3 regions of the Companilactobacillus alimentarius DSM 20249 genome follow, and region 1 is predicted to be linked to each of the others. Evidence: predicted binding sites of a transcription regulator. Region 1 holds the regulator's gene; each other region holds the start of a gene.
The links. The regulator HrcA, encoded in region 1, represses chaperone genes, less so after heat shock. The targets are predictions, from matches to a motif close to TTAGCACTCNNNNNNNNNGAGTGCTAA.

Region 1 (5,013 bases):
TCTTCTTCACGATTGTAGGAAATGTTAGTTTTCTTACCAAAAACTCCTTCTTCGAAAGTCAGATCCATACGATATTGAAGATCGGAACCTTGTCTTGGGGCATTAGGATTTTGACGAGCAGCACCGCCACCGCCAAAGAATTGGCTAAAGATATCTTCAAATCCGCCGAACTGATCTCCAGCTCCAGCACCATTGAAACCACCAAAACCTCCTTGGCCACCATTCATACCGGCAGAACCATATTGATCATATTGAGCACGCTTTTGTGGGTCTTTTAAAATTTCATAGGCTGCATTAACTTCCTTAAATTTGTCTTCGGCATCAGGTGCCTTGTTCAAATCAGGATGATATTTTTTTGAAAGTTTACGAAACGCTTTTCTGATATCATCATCAGAAGCATTTTTATCAACGCCTAGTACGTCATATGGATTTCTATCTGCCATTAAATCACCTTTGTATGACAGGACAATTAAGTCCTATTCCTTTTTAACGCTCAAAAGAGCAGTTATTGTTTTACTATACCATAAATTGGTTTTAGTAATTAACTGACTGCTCTTCATCACAATTATTATTTCTTATCTTTATCAGGATCTACTTCTGAAAAGTCGCCATCAACGGTACCGTCATCTGACTTCTTGCCATCAGTTGAATCCGTACCAGTAGCACCTTTATCGCCACCAGCTTTTTGTTGTGCTTGTTGAGCTTGTTGATAAAGTTTTACAGACAAGTCTTGGACAATCTTATTCAAATCGTCACGTTTCTTCTTCATGTCTTCAAGATCACCAGAATCTTGAGCCTTCTTCAAAGCATCACGAGCATCTTGGGCCTTCTTAATTTCGTCATCAGAAACTTTACCCTTAACGTCTTTTAGAGTCTTGTCAGTTGCAAACAATGTTTGTTCAACATCGTTCTTAACGTCAACCTCTTCCTTACGCTTGTTATCTTCTTGTTCGTGTTCCTTAGCTTCTTTCATCATCTTGTCGATTTCTTCATCGCTCAAACCAGATGAACTCTTGATAGTGATCTTTTGTTCCTTGTTTGTTCCCATATCCTTAGCAGATACGTTAACAATACCATTCTTATCAATATCAAATTTAACTTGGATCTGAGGTACACCACGTGGTGCAGCAGGAATATCTGTTAGTTGGAAACGACCCAAAGTCTTATTATCTGCGGCCATTGGACGTTCACCTTGAAGAACGTGGATATCAACAGCACTTTGATTATCAGCAGCAGTTGAGAATACTTGTGACTTACTTGTTGGAATAGTTGTATTTCTGTCAATCAATTTAGTGAATACTCCACCCATTGTTTCAATACCAAGTGACAATGGTGTGACATCAAGTAAGACAACATCTTTAACATCACCAGAGATAACACCACCTTGAATAGCAGCACCTAAAGCAACAGCTTCATCAGGGTTGATTGAGTGATCGGGAGCTTTACCAGTCCACTTAGCAACAGATTCTTGAACGGCTGGAATACGTGTTGAACCACCGTTTAAGATAACCTTGTCAATGTCAGAATTTGTTAGATTTGCATCTTTCAATGCATTGTCAACTGGAATCTTAGTTCTTTCAACTAAATCTGATGTCAATTCATCGAACTTAGCACGTGTCAATGTTTCTTCCAAGTGTAATGGACCATTAGCACCTGATGAAATAAATGGAAGACTGATTGATGTTTGAGCAACACCTGACAAATCTTTCTTAGCTTTTTCAGCAGCATCCTTCAATCTTTGAAGAGCCATCTTATCTTGTGATAAGTCAACGCCATTCTTTTCCTTGAATTGTGCAACTAGCCAATCGATGATCTTTTGGTCAAAGTCATCACCACCAAGATGTGTATCACCATTTGTTGAAAGTACTTCGAAGACACCATCGCCTAGCTGAAGTACAGAAACATCAAATGTACCACCACCAAGGTCATATACAAGGATCTTTTCGTCACCCTTATCATTATCTAGACCATAAGCAAGTGCTGAAGCTGTTGGTTCGTTAACAATACGTTGAACATTTAAACCAGCAATTTTACCAGCATCCTTAGTAGCTTGTCTTTGTGAATCATTGAAGTATGCAGGTACTGTGATAACAGCGTCTGTTACTTTTTCACCTAAGTAGTCTTCAGAAAACTTCTTAATGTGTTGAAGAATGAATGCTGAAATTTCTTGTGGTGTATATTCCTTACCGCCAGCTTTAACTTTGTATCCAGCCTCACCCATGTGACGCTTGATTGAAGAAACTGTATCAGGATTTGTGATTGCTTGTCTCTTAGCAACTTCACCAACTTGAATTTCACCATCTTTGAAAGCAACTACTGAAGGAGTAGTTCTGGCACCCTCTGGGTTAGTGATGATCTTTGGTGATCCACCTTCCAAGACGGCTACAGCTGAGTTTGTAGTACCTAAATCAATACCGATAACTTTTGACATAAACTAAAACCTCTTTTTAAATTTTTAATTATTATTTTTATTATTGTGCAACAACGACCATCGCTGGACGCAAGACACGATCTTCTAATTTGTAACCTTTTTGCAAAACTTGTACTACAGTATCCTTCTTATGCTTATCATCAGCAGGAACTGTCTGAACAGCTTGGCTGAACGTTGGATCAAATTTTTCACCAGCGTTGTCTATTTCAGTTACGTGATTATTTTGAAGTGCCTTAACCATATGTTGTTGAACCATTTCAATACCCTTTTTCAATTGCTTGCTGGCTTCATCGTCAGCTTCAACATTTAGAGCACGTTCAAGATTATCCAAGACAGGAAGAATTTCTGTTGCCAACTTTTGACCATCATATTTAAGAATACCAGAAACTTCTTTATTATGACGATTGTTCATGTTTTGAATTTCAGCTTGGCTTCTTAAGAATTTATCTTCCAAATCCGCATTCTTAGCTTTTAGATCTTTAATCTCTTTATCTTTGGGATCGATCTTTTGAGCACTTTCTTTTTTCGCTGATTTTTCAGCCTTTTTATCAGTCTTTGAAGTTTCCTTAGCAGCTGATTCTTCTGCTTTTTTAGAAGACTTCAAATCTGGATCTTTTTCTTTATCTGCCATTACTTCCTCCTAAATTTCAAGAATCATCATACCTTGAATAATAATCGATCAGTCTTTTGGCTAATTCAACTCTAAATTCACCTAACAATCCAATTAATTGTGAATAATGCATTGTCGTTGGTCCTAACAAGGCAATAACACCTTTACCGTGATGACCCACATCATAATTAGCAGTTATAATGCTGTAATTTTTCAATGCATCACTACCAAGCTCACTACCTAAACGAACTTTGATACCATCGTCTGCGATACTTGGATCTAACAATTTTCTTAAATCAGTACTTTGATTCATCAGTGAAAATAATGATTGAACTTGTGATAAGTCTTCATTATTAGCATAATTCAAAAGATTCAATTGACCATCAACATAATACTTTTCAGATTCAGCTTTCTTAAAGAGCGTATCCATCATATCTAACAATCCATCAGACGAATACATATACTCAGAAAGAATTGCTGGAACATCTTCATGCAGCATTTTAATGACCTTAGGCAATGGCTTTCCTACCAACTTATCATTAACAATATTAACTATTTTTTCAATCAATGAAGTATCAAAATCATCATCAATTGTATAAATGTTATTTTCTACATTATTATCACTCGTAACAATAATTGCCATAAGCTGATGTGGATTCAAAGGAACGATTCTAAATCCTGTTAGAAGGATCGAATTGCTCTCTGGACCCAAGGTAATCGCCGTATAACTAGTTAAATGAGATAAGATCTTAGCAGATTGTTCGATAATATCGCCTATTTGATGATAGGTTTTACCGAAGTCATCGTCGATCCTTTGTGCAATATCTTGCGGTACACTAGTCGGCTGTACCAAATGATCAAGATAATAACGGTATCCCATTGCTGAAGGAATTCTTCCTGAAGAAAGGTGGGTTTTCTCGAGATAACCTACTTCTTCAAGAACTGCCATTTCATTTCTGATTGTTGCAGAACTAACGTGAAACGGTAGTTGATTCATCAACGTTTTTGAACCAACCGGCTGGCCGGTATCTGTAAAAATGCGCACGACTTCTCTCAAGATTGCATCTTGACGTTGTGATAACATTATACCGTCCTCCTTTTAGCACTGTTCATACCTGAGTGCTAACAATGTAAAATATAACAATCTATCCTTATGGTGTCAAGTATGCAAGCTCATTTTTAAAAATTATTTCTTTAATTGCTTTTTTTAATAAAAAATATGATAGTATCAAGGCAAAATATATATGATGAGGTGTAATTATGTCTAATCAAATTATCAGTGTAAAATTCATGCGAGCCCACAATTATCAAGAATTAGTTCAGGCTCCCACCTTAATCTCACTGACAGCCGGTAAGGCCTACAGCTACGTGAACGTTGGTTTCAAAGTCAAAATCAACGATTTAGTTATTGTACCCAATAGTGGCTACAATGAACTTCCCGTTGTCCCAGCAGTCGTAACGGCACTCAACAGTGATTATGACCTAGGAATTGCTACTCGACCTATCCTTGCAGTCATCCCTCAAGAGATCATCAAGAATCAAGAAAATAAATCTATCGAAGTACTGGAACATTTACAAAAACGTGCCGAATTGTTGGATGATCTTGAGACCATTTATGAACAAAATACTAAATTACAGAAATTCCAAGAAATGGCGAAATCGAATCCACAAATGGAACACCTACTAAAGAAATTAGTTCAACAAGACAAATTACTCAATGAAAATAAAGATTAATTAAGAGAATCCATCTATTATAAAAATTACGATTAGATGGATTCTTTATTTTGCAAAATTCGTAAAGAATCCTCTTTATCTTGTTGCAGTTGTTTGATTAAACCATCAGCTCCGGAGAATTTTACTTCACCACGCAGGCGATCTACCCATTCCAAACGAAGCCTTTGACCATAAATATCTTGATCAAAATCAAAAATATTCGTTTCAACAGTAACGCCAGTATTCTCTTTGAAGGTAA
Region 2 (5,013 bases), 320 kb from region 1:
GCCCTCATTTCAGTATAATTAAACTATAGTAATTAATAGAATAAGTGAGGATACGATGATGAAAAAACGTGTAATCGGATTTGGTGTCGCAATATTCATATCTATTTTGCTTGGGGGATGTTCTAATAAAGCTAATAATGCTGAGAGTAGTAGTGTAAAATCTTCAAAAACATTAATTAGTAAAACTAAGGTCAGTGCTAATGAGGCTATAAAGGTCTATCAAAAAACTTATCCTGATACTTCTGTAACGTCGTTAGAATTGGAAAAATCTTTGCGTGGTCCTGTCTATAAAGTAGAAGGAATAGATGATCAAAAAGAATATCAAGTTAATATCAACGCAAAAAATAAAAAGATCCTACAAAATTCTCAAGAAGAGTTGGATGAAGATGATCAAAATGAATCTGATCGTAAAGCGGATACCCTTGATTTGAGTAATTTAATTAGTGTGAAAAAAGCCGCTAGAATTGCTGAAAAGAAGGTTAAGGGTGGTAAGAGTACAGAATTTAGCTTGGATAAGGATTTAGGAACTACATATTGGGATGTCACTGTTAAAAAGGGATCGCAAGAAAAAAATATTAAGATCAATGCAAACAATGGGAAAGTTTTACAGGTTGAAAATGATTAGTGATATAGAAAATGGTGAGCGTGATAACTATATATTAGTTACTGCACTCATCATTTTTTTGTACAAAAAAAAGTGTGAATCACAATTGATCCACACTTAAAGCACCACCATTATTCTTCGGTATCAGGTGCACTATACTTAGAAATTTTAATTTCACCTTTGACAATACTTGCTTGTAATTCTTTATCTTTGGCATGATCTAGATAATAATCAGCAACTTTGTCTTCAATTTGTTCTTCAATCACACGACGAAGTGGACGAGCACCCATCTTAGGATTGTATCCTAAATCGACTAATTTATCTTTAGCATCTTTAGTAACATGAATGCTTAATCCTTGATCTGCGATCATATTGTTAGTATCAGTTAACATTAAATCAACAATCTTAAGCAAGTTATTCTTAGTTAAGGAGTTGAATTCAACGATCCCATCAAATCTGTTCAAGAATTCAGGTTTAAAGTATTCAGATAGACGATTCATAATTGAATTAGTCGTACCGGATGCTTCAGCACCAAATCCTACATTAGCTTCTTGCATGCCTTGACCGGCATTAGAAGTCATAATAATGATAGTATCCTTAAAACTAACGGTTCTACCTTGAGAATCAGTTAAACGTCCATCATCGAGGATTTGCAAGAACATGTGCATAACATCAGGATGGGCTTTTTCAATCTCATCTAATAGGATAAGACTGTATGGATTACGACGAACCTTTTCAGTCAATTGGCCAGCTTCTTCGTAACCAACGTACCCTGGAGGTGAACCGATCAACTTAGAAATTGAATGTTTTTCCATATATTCAGACATATCGAATCTGATCATTGAATCTTCTGAACCGAATAACTCACGAGCAAGTTGTTTAGCTAATTCGGTTTTACCAACACCAGTAGGTCCTACAAATAGGAATGATCCGATAGGACGACCAGATTTGTTAAAACCAACTCTGTTACGGCGAATAGCACGAGCCACATCACCGACAGCTTTATCTTGTCCTATAATATGAGCTTTCAAATCAGGTTCAAGATCTTTCAATTGAGCCTGTTCATTAGATTGTAATTCGCCAACGGGAATGTTGGTTTTTTCTTCAACAATTTTTTGAATATCTTTTTCAGTAACAATACTCTTGTCAGCAGGCTCGCTCTTAGCGCCATCTTTCATTTGCTGGAATTTGGTTACTTGATCACGATAGTAAGCAGCTTTTTCATAATCTTCATTACGAAGAGCAGCTTGTTTTTGAACTTCAGCGTCAGAAATCTTATTGTCTAAATCAGCCATATCAACATGATTGATTTGTAAGTTCTTTTTAGAACCGGCTTCATCAATTAAATCGATTGCCTTATCTGGCAAGAAACGATCCTGAATGTAACGTGCTGATAGTTCAGCCGCAGATTTGATAGCTTCATTTGAGAATTTTACATGATGATAATCCTCATATTTTGGTTGAATACCTTTTAAAATTTGGACCGTTTCATCAATGCTAGGTTCGTTAACCTGGACAGGTTGAAGACGACGTTCCAAAGCGGAATCTTTTTCGATTGTCCGATATTCATTTAGAGTGGTTGCACCGACTAGTTGTAGATCGCCACGAGCTAGGGCAGGTTTCAAGACATTTCCTGCATCCATACCACCTTCAGCATTACCAGCACCAACGATTTCGTGAATTTCATCGATGAATAAGATGATTTCCTTATTCTTTTGCAATTCATTGATCAATTGTTGCATTCTTTGTTCGAATTGACCACGTACACCAGTACCTTGAACTAGTGAAACTACATCTAAGCGAACAACGCGTTTATTCTGTAATTTTTCAGGTACGTCACCGTCAACAATTTTTTGTGCTAGGCCTTCGACGACGGCAGTTTTACCAACACCTGCTTCACCAATTAGAACAGGGTTATTCTTAGTTCTTCTATTTAATATTTCGATTACACGGTTTATTTCCTTGTCACGACCGATAACAGGATCAATTTGGCCTTTTTTAGCCAAAGCAGTCAAATCAACTCCATATTGGTCTAAGACTCCATTACCTCGAGGACGACGGGAATTTCCATTTCCACCGCCAGCTTGAGTTTGGGGACCTTGTTGTTGTTCAAAAGCATTAGGTTGTTGTGCACCATTTAAGGCGTTAAACAAGTCTTCAAAACTAGAAAATCCACCTGATGGATTTTGTGCCATATTATTCATACCTTCATTAGTTTGATTTCTTAATTTTTGATAACAGTCCTGACAGAGATTGATTTCTGTTCGTTGACCATTAACACTTGTATATAAATGAATTGTCGCTTCATTTTTATGACAATTCTGACAAAGCATACGCACCCCACCTTTCCTTTTGCTCAGGATACAACGGTAGTATATAATTAGCACTCGACTAATGCAAGTGCTAAGTCTTGAAAATTTAAATTTTTATTTATTTAATGATTATTAGGAAAACTTTTTCAATAAGCACTGAAAAAGTTTTATAATATAAACGCTTTCAGCGACAGGGGTTGTAAGCGTTAAACGTCTTATCATGACTGTGTTATATCGCTATTTTTTATGCAAACCCCTTGTGAAAAATTGAAGATAATGGTAAATTAATTAGTGAATATTTGTAGTGTAACTACAGAATTTTATATTATATGGTGAGGTATTAATTATGGAAAAGAAAGATTTTCACATTATTGCAGAAACAGGTATCCATGCACGTCCAGCTACTATGTTGGTACAAACAGCTAGCAAATTTAGCTCAGACATTAACATTGAATTCTCAGGCAAATCAGTAAACTTGAAGTCAATCATGGGTGTTATGTCACTCGGTGTTGGCCAAGGTGCTGACGTTACAATTACAGCTGATGGTGACGATGCTAGTGATGCAGTTGCTGCTATTGGAGAAACAATGACAAAGGAAGGATTGGCAGAATAATGGTTAAAACTATTAAGGGAATTGCAGCTAGTGATGGTATCGCTACTGCTGAAGCATACCTTTTAGTTCAACCAGATTTGTCTTTCACTAAGAAAAGTATTTCAGATGCTGATGCAGAAATCAGTCGTCTTAAGGATGCTATTTCAACATCAGATGATGAGCTTACAAAAATCAGAGATACCGCTAAGGAATCTCTAGGTGAAGAGGAAGCTCAAGTTTTTGATGCCCACAAGATGATTTTGGCTGATCCAGAATTTACAGGCGCAGTTGAAAAAGAAGTTTCTGATAAGAGTGTTAATGCTGAACAAGCATTGCATGATGTTTCGGAAAACTTTATTTCAATCTTCGAAGGTATGACAGATAATCCATACATGCAAGAGAGAGCTGCTGATGTTCGTGACGTTACAAAACGTGTCATGGCTCATTTATTAGGAGTTGAATTACCAAATCCAGCTTTGATCGATCATGAAGTGGTAATTATAGCTCATGATTTGACACCTAGTGATACAGCTCAATTGAATAAGAAGTATGTTAAAGGCTTTGTAACTGATATCGGTGGTCGTACAGCCCACTCAGCTATTATGGCACGTTCACTTGAATTGCCTGCTGTTGTTGGTACTGACACAATTACTAAGGATGTTAAGGTTGGAGACACTGTTATTGTTGATGGACTAAACGGTGCTGCTATCGTTGATCCATCTGATGAAGATATTAAGAGCTATACTCAAAAAGCTAAAGACTTCGCAGAAGAAAAAGCTGAATGGGAGAAGTTAAAGGACGAACCTTCAGTTACAGCTGATGGCAAGCACTTTGATATCGCTGCTAATATTGGTACACCTGATGACTTAAAGGGTGTTATTGATAATGGTGCCGAAGGTATTGGCTTGTATCGTACAGAATTCTTGTACATGCAATCAGATAGTCTTCCAACTGAAGAAGATCAATTCAAAGCTTATAAGAAAGTTCTAGAAGGAATGAATGGTAAGGCAGTCGTTGTCCGTACAATGGATATCGGTGGTGATAAGCACTTGCCATACCTACCACTTCCAGAAGAAATGAACCCATTCTTAGGTTATCGTGCTATCCGTATCAGTTTGGACAGACAAGAAATCTTTAGAACTCAATTAAGAGCGTTGCTCCGTGCTTCTGCTTTTGGTAATCTACGTATCATGTTCCCAATGATCGGTACTTTACAAGAGTTCAGAGATGCTAAGAAGGTCTTTGAAGAAGAAAAATCTAAGTTAGTTAAAGACGGTGTAAAGGTTTCCGACGACATTCAATTAGGAATGATGATGGAAGTTCCTGCCGCAGCTGTATTGGCTGACCAATTTGCTAAGGAAGTTGATTTCTTTAGTATTGGTACTAACGACTTGATTCAATATACAATGGCCGCTGATCGTGGTAATGAACATGTTTCATACCTCTATCAACCATACAACCCTTCAATTTTGAGATTGATCAAACATGTTATTGAATCAGCTCAT
Region 3 (5,013 bases), 740 kb from region 1:
AGAAATTGTGAACTTTTGAAATTATTAGAATTTAATCAAAGAAAAGCAGTTGTAGGAAGCTAACAATTGTAAAAAAGGAGTGGTTCTATGTCCAATATTCGTGATGTTGCCAAACTTTCAGGTCATTCAGTTTCGACCGTTTCCCGAGTGCTCAATCATCGAAGCTATGTTGCCAAGCAGACTAAAGAAGAAATCTTAAGTGCCATGAAGGAACTAAACTATCATCCCAATGACATTGCTAGAGCTCTTAGCACTGGAAAAACTTACCGTGTTGGAGTCGTTACGCCGTATAGTAATCACCCATATTTTCAAAAATTAGTTTCAGCAATTACCCAAGCAGCCTTCAAAGAAAATTACCAAGTCACGTTATTACCATCGCACTATAACGCTAAGAGTGAAATACATTATTTGGAAATGTTGAAACACCAAGCTTTTGATGGATTGATTTTTACTTCTCGAGCAATTTCTTTTGAAAAAATCCAGGAATATCAAAATTATGGTCCAATTACTTGTTGTGAAGATACGTTAAATTTTCCCATTTCTTGTGCTTATACTAATCGGAAAATTTCATTTATCGAAGCTTTTAAATTACTCAAGAAATTGGACTTTCAACATATCGGCGTTACGATAAGCCGTAACGAACGTGAGAGTCGAAGTGCCAAATTGACGATTGATTCATATCATGAAGTCTTTCAACATGAGATTCCTGAAAAATTGGTTATTCGTGATATGCAGTTTTTTAGAGACGGTATCAGGGCCGCAAAAGAACTAACGACTAATAATAAAGAATTGGATGTAATTTTTGCTAATGGCGACCAAGTTGCTGCGGGTATAATTTACCAGTTGGATAAAATGCAAATCAAACTTCCAGTAATTGGACAGGAGAATCTGGATTACAGTTTTTTGATGGATTTTTCAACAATTGATCATAAATTGTCAGAAATAGGGGAATATGCTTTTTGGTCTCTATTTGAAGATAAGACGGTTAAGAAATTGATTCCTTCAGAATTCATTGCTCGAGGTGCACTTCAAGAACGAATGCAAAAATAAAAACACCCTGATTGGAGGATGTTTTTATAGGGGATTATGTTGGTTTGTAGGGGGGATGAAGAAAAGAATCAGTGACTCTTTTTTTCAGTTTATACTTATTGGCTTATCGTTTAATTACGATTTAAAAGTAAATTTAAATTACGGATAGCCCATTTATTGATAAGTCTTTTATTTTTATAAATTCTTAGTCCTTTGTGACTCACTGAGCCACATCCCATGAGAGTAGAAAAATCTACTCTTCACTGAATAGTATATCGTATTTTTAAGTCAACTACTACCAACTGAGACTCAAAAGACAATAAAAAAAGTACCTCGGGGAAAGGTACTTTTTTATTAGGGGATTAAATATATATGTTATAGGGGGGTGAGAAAAGGGATTACTTATATCTCTCATCTACAAATACTATAATACTTAACCTTTATGAATTATATATTTATAAAATGTGAAGATTTTGTGAATTCGACATTTATTAAATGTACGATTCAAAATAGAATCAATCCCTCGCCCCCATATAACTATAATTAGTCGATGTCGATGTGATGTTGTGAAGGTGTTTCCTTTTCTAGTTTAGGAAGAACGACTTTCAAAACACCATTATCATAAGTAGCTTTGATATTTTTAACATCAGCTGCTGGTAAATGGTATTGTCTCATAAAGCGACCACTGGAACGCTCGGACATAATCATATCGCCATTTTCGTCATTATGATCATTGAAACTGTCACGACGACCGCTAACAGTTAAAACATCGTTTTGATAGTTAATGTCAATATTCTTCTTATCAAAAGCAGGCATATCGACGTGAACTTCATAATCCTTATCGCTTTCCTTGATATCAGTCTTCAATGATGAGTCTTCCATTAGATTGTCTTCAAAGATTGATGGGAAATTGTTCATCCAACCATCATTATTAAAAAAGTTTTTCATCAAATTGTTACGATCCATAATTTCGTTTGCCATAAATTATATACTTCCTTTGTTTATTTTTTAGCACTACTGTAGATGGAGTGCTAATGAAACGTCAAAAAAAATAGTAAAACAATTAGCTGATTTGAATGTGGTGTCCAGAGTCAACGTCTTTCTTTAATTTTGGAAGCGTCAATTGAAGAACGCCATTATCATAGGTAGCTTTGACATTGTCTGGATCAACTTCTGGCAGATTGTATTGTCTACTGAAGCGTCCGCTGGAACGTTCTGACATAATCATGTCGCCATTCTTATCATTATGATCATCGAAACTGTCACGATGACCTCTGATAGTTAAAATATCGTTGTTGTAAGTAATATCTAAGTTCTTTTTATCGACTGCAGGAAGATCAACCTTTAATTGATAATCCTTATCTGTTTCTTTAATATCAGTCTTTAAATATGAGCTTTCTGGGAAATTGGCATCAAATATTGATGGAAAATTATTCATCCAAGAATCATTATTGAACCAATTTCTCATCAGATTGTTACGATCAGTAATTTCATTTGCCATAGATCATTACTTCCTTTCCCTTCATTACAAATACAGTATAAGACCTATCCGGATTAAAATTCAAGAATTTAGCACTCTCAATTGCTGAGTGCTAAAAATGTTAAAAATATGAAAAAAATAATCATATTTGATGTGATACAATAAAATTGATAAAAAAGAGGATGTTAAAGATGACTAAACTGGTTTTAAAGCGTATCTACGATAAAGAATTGCCAGCTGGATATCGAGTTTTGGTGGATCGACTTTGGCCTCGAGGGATGTCGAAAGTTCGGGCCGATCTTGATTTGTGGGCAAAAGAAATCGCCCCTTCAACTGAATTAAGAAAATGGTTTGGACATGATCCAGAGAAATATTTAGAGTTTAAAAATAAATATTTGGATGAAATTAACAATAATCCTTATACTCAAGAGTTTTTAAAAACAATAAAGGAAGCTCTCTTGAAACAAGACGTACTTATTTTATACAGTGCAAAGGATGAGGAACATAACGATGCTGTAGTTCTAATGGAATATCTAAATTCAAATATTTAAATATTGTAGAATGGTTGGCTAATGATCATGGAAGAATTTGATTTGCAGTCTCTGTTGTCTAGTAATGATAAGTTGCTTATTCATTTACTACAATCTTATGCTCAAACCAATGAGATAGCTGTTTTTGTATTGAATAATGATGACAATTTACAAGCTGGTGTGTTTGGTAAGTTATCAGAAAGCGACGCTTTATCAAAGGTAGATAAGATGGGGGATTTATCTAAACTTAGTGTCAATAAATATAAGTATAGTATTGAATATGCCGACGCTCCGGTGAGAATAGCTGCAATTAATCAACGAATCGGTAAAGTTTGTGTTGCCTGTGATGTTGAAAAAAGCGCTGACATGAAAAATGTTTTAGTGATGCAAAAACTGAATAGACAAGTTGATTATTTACGCTATTTAATTGAAAGCATTGCTAACTTGATTATTCAAAATCGTGGAATTGATGATTTCGTTATTAAATATTCCTTGGATCTGAATAAAGAAATTGATAATCTGGACGAAAATGAAAGTGATGCTTTAAAAAGAATTAAACATTTATCAACATCGAATGGCTCAATCATAGCAGCCATCGAATTCATTGATAATAATTTGGATAAGCGTTTAACTTTAGATCAATTTTCTGGTCGAGTATATTTGTCAGATTATTATTTTAGCAAGCTCTTTAAAAGGGAAACGGGGTTGAGCTTCTCAGTTTATTTGAATGCCAGAAAAATTCAAAAGGCAATGATTCTCTTGAAAGAATCCAATCAGAGTATCAACGAGATCTCAGATTCATTAGGATTTACGAGGTTAAGTTATTTTAGTCAGACTTTTAAGAAGTACACTGGTTATGCACCTACAAAATATCGGGTTGAAGATATCAATTAATAATAAAAAATGTAGGAAAGATGGCGCGTTAATAATCGTCATTTTTCCTACATTTTTTGTAAAGGATGATTGAACGCGTGTATACGATTTATATACATAAGTCCTTTTTTTATGAAAAAAATTGTAGTAAAATTTAAACTTAATGTTAATAACTTGTTTCTGCGTAATTTAAGGAGAAATTTTTATGAAAAATGTCTTTAAAAAAGAATCTGTCGATACCTACATAAAGGCTGATTCGAGACTAACAAAGAGTTTAGGTGCAAGAGATCTGTTGTCACTAGGGATTGGAGCAGTAATTGGTACTGGTATTTTCATTTTGCCAGGGCATGAAGCGGCGTTACATGCAGGACCTGCTGTGGCAGTGGCTTTCTTGATTGCAGCATTGGTGTCTGGTTTAGTGGGGATGGCCTATGCAGAATTTTCATCAGCAATGCCTGTTGCTGGTTCAGCGTATTCGTTTGGTGCCGTGATTTATGGTGAAATTGTTGGCTGGATTCTTGGCTGGGCTTTGATTTTGGAATATTTTCTAACCGTATCAGCCGAGGCAGTTGGCTTCGCCTCGTATTTTAACAATAATATTTTAGGCGCTATAGGTGTCAATTTACCCAAGTATCTCTCAGCAGGACCACTAGAAGGTGGAGTTATCAATATCTCGGCGACTTTAATCGTCTTGGTGATTGCTGTAATTATTTCTTACGGTGCCAGTCTTTCTAAAAAGGTTGAGAATGTGGCAGTAATCATCAAAGTAGCAATCATCATCTTGTTCGTAGTTGTCGGTTTCTTCTATATTAAGTCGAGCAACTATGTGCCATTTTATCCGAAAGAGTTTCATACAAAGCCATTTGGTTTAGGCGGGATCTCGACAGCCTGCTCAACCGTTTTCTTCGCCTTTGTCGGTTTCGATGCATTGGCAGCTAACTCTGCTGAAACGATTGATCCCAAAAAGGATATGGTCAAAGGTATCTTGGGAACCGTCGTCGTTGCCGTGATTTTGTACGTTTCCTTCTCCTTAGTATTGACCGGAATCGTTAATTATAAGGAATTGAACGTTGATGATCCAGCAGCTTACGCTTTGAAAGT

Region 2: LA20249_RS05320 (ATP-dependent Clp protease ATP-binding subunit) is a predicted target of HrcA. The motif match lies at 2,985-3,011, and genes of this name have one in related genera.
Region 3: LA20249_RS07285 (Hsp20/alpha crystallin family protein) is a predicted target of HrcA. The motif match lies at 2,599-2,625, and genes of this name have one in related genera.

What each region holds. Positions count from the first base shown of each region.
Region 1 covers NZ_CP018867.1:776,446-781,458, forward strand. The annotation lists gene dnaJ (molecular chaperone DnaJ) at 1-443, opposite strand, end outside; gene dnaK (molecular chaperone DnaK) at 569-2,431, opposite strand; gene grpE (nucleotide exchange factor GrpE) at 2,472-3,062, opposite strand; gene hrcA (heat-inducible transcriptional repressor HrcA) at 3,079-4,125, opposite strand; gene LA20249_RS03770 (hypothetical protein) at 4,302-4,775, shown strand; gene ribF (riboflavin biosynthesis protein RibF) at 4,808-5,013, opposite strand, start outside.
Region 2 covers NZ_CP018867.1:1,099,120-1,104,132, reverse strand. The annotation lists gene LA20249_RS05325 (PepSY domain-containing protein) at 59-625, shown strand; gene LA20249_RS05320 (ATP-dependent Clp protease ATP-binding subunit) at 736-2,937, opposite strand; gene LA20249_RS05315 (phosphocarrier protein HPr) at 3,263-3,529, shown strand; gene ptsP (phosphoenolpyruvate--protein phosphotransferase) at 3,529-5,013, shown strand, end outside.
Region 3 covers NZ_CP018867.1:1,515,970-1,520,982, reverse strand. The annotation lists gene LA20249_RS07295 (LacI family DNA-binding transcriptional regulator) at 88-1,050, shown strand; gene LA20249_RS07290 (Hsp20/alpha crystallin family protein) at 1,573-2,010, opposite strand; gene LA20249_RS07285 (Hsp20/alpha crystallin family protein) at 2,093-2,530, opposite strand; gene LA20249_RS07280 (DUF488 domain-containing protein) at 2,701-3,060, shown strand; gene LA20249_RS07275 (helix-turn-helix domain-containing protein) at 3,088-3,933, shown strand; gene LA20249_RS07270 (APC family permease) at 4,118-5,013, shown strand, end outside.